DNA from 4 places in the Glaciecola sp. 2405UD65-10 genome. Region 1 is predicted to be linked to each of the others. Evidence: predicted binding sites of a transcription regulator. Region 1 holds the regulator's gene; each other region holds the start of a gene.
The links. The regulator FNR, encoded in region 1, switches genes on or off when oxygen is low (the NO sensors DNR and NnrR bind a similar motif). The targets are predictions, from matches to a motif close to TTGATCTAGATCAA.

Region 1 (3,167 bases):
CTAAATAATTGGGCAGAACGTGTTCAGGAAAGCCAGGTTGCTTTTGGTCTAAATTCACCGCAATAATTGAAAAGTGAATAGGGGCTATTCGTTGAAAATACATTAGTACATCAAGCATGGTATAGCTATCTTTACCGCCTGATAAACAAACCATTATTTTGTCACCATCTTCAATCATATTGAAGTCGATGATGGCTTTGCCTGTTTCGCGTCGTATACGCTTTTGTAGTTTATTGAAATTGTAAGTGGATTTTGATTTGGCTGACATAGTTTACACATGATTAATAAAAACGAGGCAATTATACCGCACCTTGCCTCGCTATTACCATCTTAAAGGCTTACATCTATGGGGTTTTAGGTTTAACCACCAAAGTGTCGCATCCTATTTTATCAATAATGTGTTCAGCGGTATTACCTAATAATGCTGCTTTTATGCCTTTTCGTCCAACTGAACCCAATACTAATAGCTCAGCGTTAAGCTGTGAACATAGTTGAGGGATAGTATCTTCAGGTAAACCTTCCATAACGTAATGTTTTGTATTATTTAATGCATGTTTATCGCATAGTTTGTTTATCAAATTTTTGCGTCTGAGCTCAACATTGCTGTTGTAGGTTTGGGGATCAAACTGCGGAACTTCAATACTTATGTGAACAGGCGCGCCTATAAATGAGTTGCTTATACAAAGCTGCCCGGCCATTACTTTGGCAAAAGCGTTTGCAGCTAAGCTAACCTCATCACTTAAACATTCATGTTGCTCGTCTTTATCTTCTAAACTTATTGCGCAAACAATATTACCGCCCTCAGGCATCTCATGATGTTTAACCATAAGCACGTTAGCATGACTGTGCCGTAATATATGCCAATCACTGGGTGTGAATAAACGTTGTGATAACTTATCGTGATTCTTGGCGGCTTTTATGATCAAGTCTACATTTTCTGTTTTGGCTAATTTAACTATGCCTCTGTGAAAGTGTTTATGCCATACAACTTTGTATAGTACATTGCTTAATTGAGAAAATGGACTGGCATACTCTTGTAAGCGTTCATGTTGAGCATCAAGCACTCGTTGTTTTAGAAGTTCACGCTGGTTTGAATTCAATAATTTAGGCATGTCATAACTGCTGTCGTAAACAGCGCTAGCTAACACTAATTGGCAGTTAAACTTTTCTGCTAAAAAGACGCCGCGATATAATGCGTCCTGATTATCAGAGTGAGGGTTAATAACGACTAATATCTTTTGGTAGGCAGACATGTTTGATCTCCAGTTTTATATTCATAGTAAATATAAACAAAGTGCTTAAATAATGCATTCAACCACTTTGTTTGAGATCAATAAGAAAGGTAATAAATAGATTTGTTAAATAGCTCTAACCGATAATTCATTTTCAGGAATACGTTGCTGAACTGCATCAAAGTCTAAAATAGTGATTAACTTCCCTTCAACGCCAATCAAGCCTTCTTTTTGAAAGCGAGTCAGCAATCTAGAAATAGTTTCAACCGTTAAACCTAAATAATTGCCAATTTCGTTTCTTGTCATTGACAAGTTAAATTGCTTCGAAGAATAACCTCTTTCATCAAAGCGCTCTGACAAATGATTCAAAAAATGCAATAAGCGTTCTTCAGCGCTTCTTTTGCTTAACAACATCATTAGGTCATGATCGTTCTTAATTTCAGCGCTCATAAAACGCATAATTTGTTGTCTAAGCTTGGGGTAATCATTTGAAACTTGCTCAAGCGTTTCGTAAGGAAGCTCGCAAACCATTGCTGTTTCTAATGCTTGAGAATAGCTTTGATGTACGTCGTCTCGCAGGGCATCAAAGCCTATAATATCGCCAGGAAAATGAAAGCCAATGACCTGTTCAACGCCGTCTTTGTCGCTAATATAAGACTTAAAAGAACCTGAACGAACCGCAAACAATGAGGTGAATTTATCACCTGCATTCACTAACTTATCATGTTTATGAAGAGGGCGTTTACGTTCAATAATATCGTCTAATGACTCAAGTTCGTTCTTGCTTAGGCTAACCGGTAAACATAAATGGCTAAAACTGCAGCTTTGGCAGTGTATAGATAGTTCGGTTCCTTTGCTCATGAAGACTCTTTCATATAATAAAATCCAAGCTAATTTATACTACCAAATAGACTAAAGGTCAAAAACATTGCAAAAACAAATAGCAATAATGCGATTATTTGGCGCGTTCGTTTATGTTGCAAAAGAGGCAATAGGAAACTTGCACCCACGCTAGATGCAAGCAGTGCTGGCAAGGTACCCAAGCCAAAACTAAACATAAATAGCGCGCCTTGTATTGCATTGCCAGAAGCTAAACTCCACGATAAAGCCGAGTAAACTAAACCGCATGGTAGCCATCCCCAAATAAAACCATAAGCAATGGTATGAAAAGGGCTCTTAAATGGAATTAACTTTTTGCCTAATGGCGCAACCTTTCTCCAAAGTGTTCCGCCGGCTTTTTCAAGAGCAGATAAGCCCTTGTATAGGTCGCTAATGTAAAGGGCTAATAATAATAAAAAACCAATGCTTAACACTTGCAAGATGGCTAAGCCCGATGCTAATGAATTACTAAAAATACTGCCTAAATAACCAGTAATACCGCCTGCAATTGAGTAGGCTAAAATGCGACCCACGTTATACGCTAGCAAATAAGGGGATTGAGACGCTCCTTTAGGTATGGCAAAGGTAAATGCGCCAGCAATGCCGCCACACATTCCTATGCAGTGTACACCGCCAGCTAAGCCAACTAGAAAAGCAGATACGTAACTAAATTCAATCACTTTTGTGAGTACTACTATTTTCTTCTAGTTTGTCTGTTTCTGGCGTAGGGCTTTCTTTAAGGTCATCATCAAATAAAATACTGTAGCCCTGTCTTTCTAAATCATCAAATTGATTCGATTTAACCGCCCAGAAAAATACCGCTATAGCTATAGCAACTATTATAATGGCTAGTGGAATCAACACATAAATTATACTCATTACTTTTTCTTCTTGTTAACTAGCGCAATAGACGAGTAGAGTTATACACTACAATGATAGAACTTAAAGACATTCCCAAAGCTGCTTGCCAAGGCGTTAAAAGGCCCATAACAGCAAATGGCAATACCAATACATTATACGATAAGGCCCATGCAATATTTTGTTTGATTTTGCGCT
Region 2 (3,167 bases), on a different contig from region 1:
GCATTTGCCAGGAATGGCCTACCAAGCAAAGAACGAGAAAGATTGGCCTATGGTATACGTGAGTGGTGGCTGTGAGGCGCTAAGTGGTTGGTCAAGGCAAGCTTTTGAGTCTCATGAGGTTTTGTGGGGAAACTTGATTCATCCTAGCGACCTTAAGCGTGTTGTAAGTGTTGTTGACAAGGCAATTGCAGAACAAACATTCTTCGAGCTTGAATACCGTATTATTCTGCCAGATAGCACGGTTCGCCATGTATGGGAACGAGGCGAAGCGGCTAACCCAAACGCTACTGAAGAAACTTTAATCGAAGGCTTTATTACTGACATCAGTAGCATTAAACAAACTGAGCAAGCCTTATTAACTAGCCATGAGTTTGCTGATGCTATTGTTAACTCAGTAGTTGATGCGGTAATCACTATTGATAAAGATGGGGCAATACAAAGCTTTAATAATGCGGCTGAAAATATGTTTGGATACCAACTAAAAGAAGTCATTCAGCGAAATGTGAGTATGTTAATGCCTGAGCATCACGCAAAAATGCATAACACCTTTTTAGACAATTTTAAGCAAACGCAAACTAAAACAATTATTGGCAAAGGTCGTGAATTGGTGGGGAAACGCAAAGACGGTAGCGAGTTTCCCATTCATTTGTCGGTGAGTGAAATTCAGTCACAAGATGAAATGATGTTTGTGGGCTTAATCCGAGACAATACTGAACAGCGTAATGCGCTAGAAAAGTCAAAGCAACACATTGAAGAAATGGCGCATGCGGTGCGCCTGAATCTTCTAAGTGAAATGACGGCGGGGATAGCGCAAGAAATAAACCAGCCCCTCACTGCCATTTCAGGGCTCTCAGAGCACGGTAGAGTGGTGGGCAGTAAAGGGGAGCCAAATGGTTTACCCGGCGTTTTAGATAAAATTAATCAACATGCTTTACAAGCCATAGAAGTACTTGAACGAATGAATGCCATGTCGAAACACGGTGTTCGCAGCAAAGAAGTGGTAGAGTGCGGCTCGCTTATAAAAGATGTTGTTTATTTAGCAGCAACCGAAGCACGGCAACGAGATATTATCGTGAAAGTGCAGCAACACGACTCAAAAGCCAAAATATATGTAGATTCCGTACAAATACAACAAGTTATACTTAATTTATTGCGTAATGCCATGGAGGCAATGCAGGCAGTAGCACTTGAACATGGCAACAGTATTTTACTAAGTTGCCAATGCGAGGAAGCGAAGTACGTAAAAATATCGGTTATTGATAGTGGTTGCGGCTTATCTAAAAAAGCGGAGGGTACTCTGTTCACCCCTTTCAACAGCACTAAAGAGCAAGGTATGGGCGTAGGCTTATCTATTTCGAAAAGCATAATTGAAGAGCATGGTGGTTCTATACATTACTTAAAAACCACCTTGCCAGGTGCGGAGTTTTACTTTTATTTGCCTTTAGCTAATACTGCTGTTGAAAAAGTGCCAGTTTAGTCGTGCATGCGCACAGCAAGAACATCTTGCTTAACACCATGTAAAACTGCATTTGCGGTAGAGCCTAGCAATAATTTAATGCCGCTTCGGCCATGTGTGCCAAGAACAATTAAATCAACGTTTTTGTCATTCGCAAAATTATGGATTTCGTCAGCTACATCACCGCATTCAACATGGGTGTTGCTTACTTGTAAGCCAAACTTTCCGGCCACTTCTTCAAGGCGCGCTTTTGCACTGACAATGCGTTCTTTGTCACTTATAAGATCAGTCGGCATGCCGTATAGATAAGGCTGAATATAGACCGAGGGTAAAATTACGTAAATTAAACTTATATGTTCAGGCGATGGTGCAACTTCTAGTGCTTTTTGAATGACCTTTTCATATTCGGCATCAAAATCTATAGCGACTAATACATGATTGTAATTGCTCATAGTGTTACCTTCTACTTGGTTAATTCGTACATTATTAGTGTAGGACTTACCCAAGGAATAGCAAGGGGCATTTAGTGCTATGCTTGCGCCAGATCAATTTAAATTACACTTGCAGCTCTTGTTTCTACAATAGAGCGCTGTATTAACGACACAAACGCTTACTAACAAAAGGACATAACTATGGCTCAAATAACCGGATTAGGTGGTGTATTTTACGTTGCCCACGACCCAGAAGAAACCAAACGCTGGTACTTAGAGAAATTAGGCATAGGCGGTGAATACGGCCCGCAATTTGATTGGTCTTTAGAAAAAGGAAAGTCACCGTATTCGTTAATAAGTCATTTTAAAGATAGTAAATATATGCAACCGAGTACGGCTAACTTTATGATTAACCTAAGAGTTGATGACCTTGAGGGTTTTGTAGAAGTGCTTAAAAGCCGTGATGTTGAAATTCTCGATATGGTCGATGAAGGCTATGGAAAATTTGCTTGGATATTAGACCCAAATAACATCAAAATTGAATTGTGGGAACAAGTTGAAGCACCAGAAGCATAATAAAATAGGCTGTGATTACATATAAAAAATGATGATTGGTGTTTAGCTTCTCGTTGATTTTATATATTCATATATGATTGCCTATAATTTACGTAGCATAGGCTTCCCACAATTAAAGGAGAGACATTTTGAGCACATTAGTTAGCACTAACATTAGCAACAAGGTTGCTACCATTACGATTAACAATGGCAAGGTAAATGCAATATCGCACCAAGTTGTTGATGAGCTTAACAGCGCCCTTGATCAAGCCGAAGAAAATAAAGCAGTGGTTGTGCTAACCGGTCAAACCGGCATGTTTTCTGGCGGTTTTGACTTAAGCGTTATGCGCGAAAGTATGGAGTCAGCAATGGCTTTAGTTGAAAAGGGTTCAAAGTTATCACGCCGCTTATTGTCATTTCCTTTTCCTGTACTAGCGGCGTGTTCGGGCCACGCGGTAGCAAAAGGCGCTTTTTTATTACTAAGTGCAGACTACCGCATTGGCGTTGAAGGTGATTTCAAGATAGGCCTAAATGAAGTCGCCATTGGTATGAGCATGCACCATGCCGGTGTTGAACTGGCAAGAGGGCGTTTAGCCCCTGTATTTTTTAATCGTTCAGTGATTCTTGCCGAAATGGTTAATCCTGAAGATGCGGTAATGGCTGGGTTTCTTGACAAAATTGTTAGCCCGCAAGAATTTGAAGCAACGGTACAATATATAGCGCAA
Region 3 (3,167 bases), 2.2 Mb from region 1:
TAAGGCAGGGATGGCACCTTTTGCCGCGCCACCGGCACCAATCAACAAAAGACGTTTGTTTTGTAAGCACACCTTATGTTGCTGAAGATCAGTCACAAGGCCGTAGCCGTCGGTGTTATCTCCTACAAATTTGTCGCCTTTACGTATAATAGTGTTTACGGCACCTGCATGGGCAGCTTGTGGTGATAAAGAATCAACCCACGCACATGCGTCATGCTTAAATGGCATCGTCACATTCGCGCCTTTACACAAAGGGTCATCAAAAAATGCATTGACCGAATCAACAAAGCCATCAGGCTCGGCAAAGCGCCTAGTATATTCAAGCTCAATACCAAACTGTTTAGCAAAGGATGCATGAATAATGGGAGATTTACTTTGCTCAATTGGATTGCCGAACACACAGGCTTTAAAAATAGATGACGTCAAAAAGCTTACTCAAAAATTAGAATTGCCCACATCATACCTAATTTACTCGCATAAAAAAGCCCCGTTATTATGACTACGAGGCTACTTCACAACACAAACTGTATTTTAGAATTTATAACCAACAGAAACGGTATATACCCATGGGTCAATATCAAGGGTAACGGCACCGTCAGCGCCATTAAGCTTGAAGCTAGCATCAGTGCTAATATCAATATAACGTACAGATGCGTTCACTAACCACTCTTTGTCAATGTTGTAGTCAAACCCAACTTGCGCAGACAAGCCAAATGAAGCATCCGCATCTAAATCACTGAATCCGGCTTCTTTATTAGCAGCAGTAAATTCTTCATCAAAGAAAATTGTGTAGTTTAAACCAACACCTGCATAAGGTTGAAAAGCTGAAGAGGCGTCAGCAAAATAGTAATTCGCCGTTACCGTAGGCGGTAAATGCTTAGTGCTACCTAAAGGACCTACACCATCAATCCCCATATCGTGTGTAAATGGTGTGGCAGCTAATACTTCAATATTTATATTATCTGTAAGGAAGTAAGCGAAATTAAGCCCTAGCTGCGTGTTGTTGTCTACGTTTAAAAATAAACCTGTTGCTGCGCCGTCTAAGGTAACATTTGAGCTGGTTTCATCAGGTGCAACTGTAGTTAGACCTGCGCGAAGTATCATATCGCCTGCGTCAGCTGCAAATGCGCCTGCGCTAGATAATGTAGCAAGAACCGCTAAGGTAATAATTGATTTTTTCATTGTGTGTCTCTCCTAATTGAATAAGACACATCATAAAGAGGATTGGCAAAAGAACATTGATCTAGATTAATGTTTTGAAACCACCCTGAGCGATCTGGCGCGTTTAATTGATGCAGATCAACTAAGTCGCTACGCGCTTTTACACAAAGGCTTTTCTTACAAGGCTAACCAGTCTATTGCTTGTAAGTATTGTTGAATTTTACCCTCAGGGGATTCAGGTGATGGTTGGTAATTATACTCCCACCGCGTTAATGGCGGCATAGACATTAAAATAGATTCTGTGCGTCCGCCCGTTTGTAAGCCAAATAAAGTGCCGCGATCGTAAACTAAGTTAAATTCTACATAGCGGCCGCGGCGATACAACTGAAATTGCCTTTCGCGTTCAGAGAAGCTGCTACTTTTTCGTTTTTCAACAATAGGTACATAAGCATCTAAATAACCGTTACCAACACTTTGCATAAACGCAAAGGACTTCTCAAAGCCCCATTGGTTTAAATCATCAAAGAATAAACCACCTACGCCCCTGGTTTCGTTACGGTGCTTTAGGTAAAAATAATCATCGCACCACTTTTTATAAGTGGGGTAAACGTCTTCACCAAAGGGCGCACAAATATCATTAGCCACCTGATGCCAGTGTTTTGCATCTTCGGTAAATACGTAAGAAGGCGTTAAATCAAAACCGCCACCAAACCACCAAATAGGCGCTTCACCCTCTTTCACTGCAATGAAAAAGCGCACATTAGCATGCGAGGTAGGCACAAATGGGTTTTTAGGGTGAATAACTAACGATACCCCCATGGCTTGGAAACTACGTCCCGCCAACTCTGGACGAGCAGCGGTTGCTGATGCGGGCATTTGTGCTCCAAATACATGCGAGAAATTTACGCCGCCTTGCTCAATTACGTTACCGTCTTTCAATACTCGTGAGCGGCCGCCACCGCCCTCTTCTCGATCCCATGAGTCTTCAATAAAGCTGCCACCACCGTCAACTAGCGATAAGGTTTGGCAAATGTTGTCTTGCAAGCTTAACAAATAGTTTTTTACTTTATTAATGTGGTCTTGCGTCACGGTATCGTGAGCCTGAATATCATTTACATCAGGCGCGTTTTCGGTGTTCATGAACGAATCGTTTCCATGGTTAAGCTATGATAAATTTTACTTGGCGAGCTTTGCTCGCCTAAATTGCCCTCTATTAATGTGAGCATCTTATTTGCAATAGCGTGTTTAAAATATTGTTGTACTTCATTTATAGATTTAGCGGGCTCTTTTCCTGCAGGATTAGCACTGGTTGATACCATTGGTTTGTCAAGCGCATTGCAAATAGCCTTAACAACCGGATGGCTACTGACTCTTATGGCCACCATATTTGATGCACCGCTAACCCAGTTGGGTGTGTGCGCCGATTTAGGAAGCAACCACGTAACCGGGCCTGGCCAACTCGCCATAATTTTTGAATGCACACCCTGTGGCAATTGGTTTAAATCTACGTAGGGTAAAATCTGCTCAACCTTGCTAGCAATAACAATTAACCCTTTTTCTTCTGGCCGTTCTTTAAGCCCAAGAATACTGCGAACTGCTTTTTCATTTAGAGGATCGCAACCTAATCCAAATACGGCCTCGGTAGGATACGCAAATACTTGGCCATGCTCATATTGAGATACAATAGAACGTAGAGCTTTTTGCGTTAGTGTGTTGTTTTCTTTACTCATTAGATTCATCTACTACATGTGCACATGCTTCATTGGCACATACATACTTACGCTCTCCTTTTGTTTTAACAAACATAATAGGAAAACTGCATTGTGGGCAAGTGCGTGCTATAGGTTCATGATTCAACACATACTTACATTTGGGGTAATTGTTACAGGCATAGAAAAATTTGCCAAATCTATTTTGCTTTTTGCTTAATTGCCCGCTTTTACAACTGGGGCAATCCACCGGCTCGTATTCGTCTTTCTTTTGGGTGTTTTGTTTAGTTGAAATAT
Region 4 (3,167 bases), 330 kb from region 1:
ATATTAATAAAGCTGCATGTGACGCGGTATATAGTTTCACTGCACCTTAAATAAGTCTGTCTGATAAAAACAACAGTAAAGACTGATTCGGTTGACGTATTTTAAATCACTCTAGAGTATCTCACTTGATGCATGGGCTCTTGAATGTATTGATCGAAATTCATGCAAATATTACGGACTAACAAGCGCCCTCGGGGGTGAATGGTTAAATTCCCTACATTGTTGCTTATTAAATTGTCATCAATGTATGGCCCCAGTTGGCAAAGACTTTTTGCAAAATAGTCATCAAAATCAAGTTTATATTTTTCTGAAAATTGCGCTTTATCCACAAAAAAGTTACACATTAGTTGATGGATTAATGCGCGGTGTATAATATCGTCAGAATTTAAAACCACTCCTTTTTCTATCGCCGATGTTTCTTTATCTATTGCCGTGTAATATTCACTTAACTTTTTAAAGTTTTGTGCATAGGAATTTCCCAAATTACTAATAGATGACACGCCTAAGCCTAAAAGAGTGCTTGCTTGATCAGTGGTATAACCTTGGAAATTTCGCGCGAGGGTTTTATTTTCTGCAGCAACACTTAATTTATCATTTGGTTTAGCGAAGTGGTCCATGCCAATATAAACGTAACCTTGTGCTACTAGTTCGTTAATAGCTGTTTGAAAGAGGGCAAACTTTTCATTTGCTTTTGGAAGCCATTCATCTTTTATTTTACGTTGCGCCGCAAACAGCTGTGGCATATGCGCGTAGCTAAACAAAGATATCCGGTCAGGGTCCATGTGCTGAACTTCTTGCAGCGTGTCTAATAGAGTGGTTTGACTCTGCCCCGGTAACCCGTAAATCAAATCTATGTTGACCGAACGAAACCCTAGGGTTTTAGCCTGCTTAATAATAGATTTAATGAATTGGGTACTTTGTACTCGATTTATTTTTTCTTGGACATCTTTGTTTACATCTTGAACCCCAATGCTAATACGTGTAAATCCCATAACATATAAGTCGTTTAAATAGTTAGCGGGAAGTTCTCGTGGGTCTATTTCAATGCTTTTTTCACAAGCACTATCCACCTTAAATTGTTGCTCTATAAATACCATTAAATGAAATAATTGTTCAGGCTCAAGAAAGCTTGGTGTGCCTCCTCCAAAATGAATTGCATCAACGGTGAAACCTTTAAACTGTTTTGAACGGTGGCTAATTTCTTTCTTTAAATACTTTAAATAGGTGTCAATCTTGTCTTTATTGCGTGTCACAATTTTATTGCAGCCACAGTAATAGCAAAGCGAATGGCAAAACGGGATATGCAAGTAAAGTGAAAGCGATTTTGATTCTGCAGATTGTGCGATGTTTTTAATACTGCCAGTAAAATCACTCTCGGAATAATCGCAATTGAAAGAAACCGCAGTAGGGTAGGAAGTATATCTAGGGCCAGCGGTATTATATTTATTTAACATGGCGCTATCGAAATAGTCAGATATGGTCATATAGTTAGATCACCTTAAAACAAGTAGAGCAAGTGTAACTAACTAAACTACGAGCTACTTTGATCTACATTAAGGTTTTCGATGTTTCTGATTGATGGGACTATATCAACATAATCAATTACCATTATTCATGCAAAAGCATTAACCTATTTTTAACAAAATAAGGAATAATGCATGGCCCAATTGTTTTTAGTTCGACACGCACAAGCTTCATTCGGGGCAGCTGACTACGATAATTTAAGTGAGTTAGGTCATTTACAATCTAAATTACTAGGAAACTACTTTTCAGAGCGTGATATTCAATTTGATGCAACCATAACCGGAAGTATGAAGCGTCATATTCAAACCAAAGAAGGAATTTTGGCTAGTACCCAAATTGGCTCCGCGCATATTGATGAGGGGTGGAACGAATTTGATTTTGACAATATAGTCCGCGCTTATTTAAGCATTTTTCCAAGGCAAAAACCTGATGAAAAAGCGCCGCGTAGCGAATGGTACAAAGTGCTTCGAAATGCCATGCAGGCTTGGTCCGAGGGGAATTTACCCTCTTACAAGGGAGAATCGTGGGCTGAATTTGTAGGCAGAGTAAAAGATTCAGCACAAATGATTCAAGAAAGCTCGCATAAAAATGTACTTGTCGTGACTTCAGGCGGGGCGATGGCCATCTTCTTAATGACGCTACTAAAGTGTTCGGTTGCGCAAGCAATAAACTTTAACTTACAAATTAAGAATACCAGTGTGAATCAATTTTATTTTAATAAAGGCGGATTTCAATTGAGCAGCTTTAACAACGTTCCTCATTTGGACAAGCCCTTGCATATGTCTAAGATTACCTATAGTTAATTACATAACAAGGAGACTGTGATGAACTTCGATCATAGCACCAAAACTCAAGCACTCATGGATAAACTCACTCAATTTATGGAGAAAGAGATTTATCCCGTTGAAGAGCAGTATCATTCGCTTGTCGCTAATAGTGACGATATGTGGCAAAGCCCCGAGCTTATGGAAACCTTGAAAGAAAAAGCGAAAGCGCAAGGTTTATGGAATTTATTTTTACCTGAAGAATATCTTCCTTATGGCGCAGGTTTAACCAACCTAGAGTACGCGCCATTGTGCGAAATAATGGGGCGTGTATTATTTAGCTCAGAGGTGTTCAACTGCAGTGCCCCAGATACAGGCAACATGGAAGTGTTGTCTAAATATGGAAATAAAGAACAGCAAGAGCAATGGCTAGTTCCCTTGTTAGAAGGTAAAATTAGGTCAGCGTTTGCTATGACAGAGCCTGATGTAGCGTCATCAGATGCAACTAACATTGAAACGAGTATTGTTGATGATGGAGACAGTTACCTCATCAACGGACGTAAATGGTACACCAGTGGTGCAATGAACAATAATTGTAAGATACTTATTGTTATGGGCAAAACCGATACCAGTGCGCCGCGTCATGCTCAGCAGTCTCAAATTCTTGTACCAATTGACACTAAGGGTGTTACGGTCGTTAGGCCTATGTCGGCAATGGGATATTTAGATGAACCTATTGGGCACGCTGAAGTGTTATTTGAAAATGTACGCGTACCTAAAGCTAACTTATTATTGGGCGAAGGGCGTGGCTTTGAAATAGCGCAAGGACGTTTAGGCCCAGGTAGAATACATCATTGCATGCGTTTAATTGGTTGCGCA

Region 2: ACOI22_RS14565 (universal stress protein) is a predicted target of FNR. The motif match lies at 1,992-2,005, and genes of this name have one in related genera.
Region 3: ACOI22_RS12020 (OmpW family outer membrane protein) is a predicted target of FNR. The motif match lies at 1,290-1,303, and genes of this name have one in related genera.
Region 4: hemN (oxygen-independent coproporphyrinogen III oxidase) is a predicted target of FNR. The motif match lies at 1,544-1,557, and genes of this name have one in related genera.

What each region holds. Positions count from the first base shown of each region.
Region 1 is NZ_JBMEUF010000001.1:549,627-552,793, forward strand. Features, by position in the region: gene ttcA (tRNA 2-thiocytidine(32) synthetase TtcA) at 1-268, opposite strand, end outside; gene uspE (universal stress protein UspE) at 345-1,253, opposite strand; gene fnr (fumarate/nitrate reduction transcriptional regulator Fnr) at 1,359-2,093, opposite strand; gene ACOI22_RS02525 (sulfite exporter TauE/SafE family protein) at 2,123-2,791, opposite strand; gene ccoS (cbb3-type cytochrome oxidase assembly protein CcoS) at 2,784-2,990, opposite strand; gene ACOI22_RS02535 (heavy metal translocating P-type ATPase) at 3,010-3,167, opposite strand, start outside.
Region 2 is NZ_JBMEUF010000002.1:554,580-557,746, reverse strand. Features, by position in the region: gene ACOI22_RS14570 (PAS domain S-box protein) at 1-1,477, shown strand, start outside; gene ACOI22_RS14565 (universal stress protein) at 1,474-1,908, opposite strand; gene ACOI22_RS14560 (VOC family protein) at 2,089-2,463, shown strand; gene ACOI22_RS14555 (crotonase/enoyl-CoA hydratase family protein) at 2,592-3,167, shown strand, end outside.
Region 3 is NZ_JBMEUF010000001.1:2,720,410-2,723,576, reverse strand. Features, by position in the region: gene aroE (shikimate dehydrogenase) at 1-426, opposite strand, end outside; gene ACOI22_RS12020 (OmpW family outer membrane protein) at 532-1,182, opposite strand; gene hemF (oxygen-dependent coproporphyrinogen oxidase) at 1,339-2,301, opposite strand; gene ACOI22_RS12010 (Sua5/YciO/YrdC/YwlC family protein) at 2,298-2,891, opposite strand; gene ACOI22_RS12005 (topoisomerase DNA-binding C4 zinc finger domain-containing protein) at 2,884-3,167, opposite strand, start outside.
Region 4 is NZ_JBMEUF010000001.1:878,603-881,769, reverse strand. Features, by position in the region: gene hemN (oxygen-independent coproporphyrinogen III oxidase) at 102-1,454, opposite strand; gene ACOI22_RS04035 (histidine phosphatase family protein) at 1,659-2,327, shown strand; gene ACOI22_RS04030 (acyl-CoA dehydrogenase family protein) at 2,349-3,167, shown strand, end outside.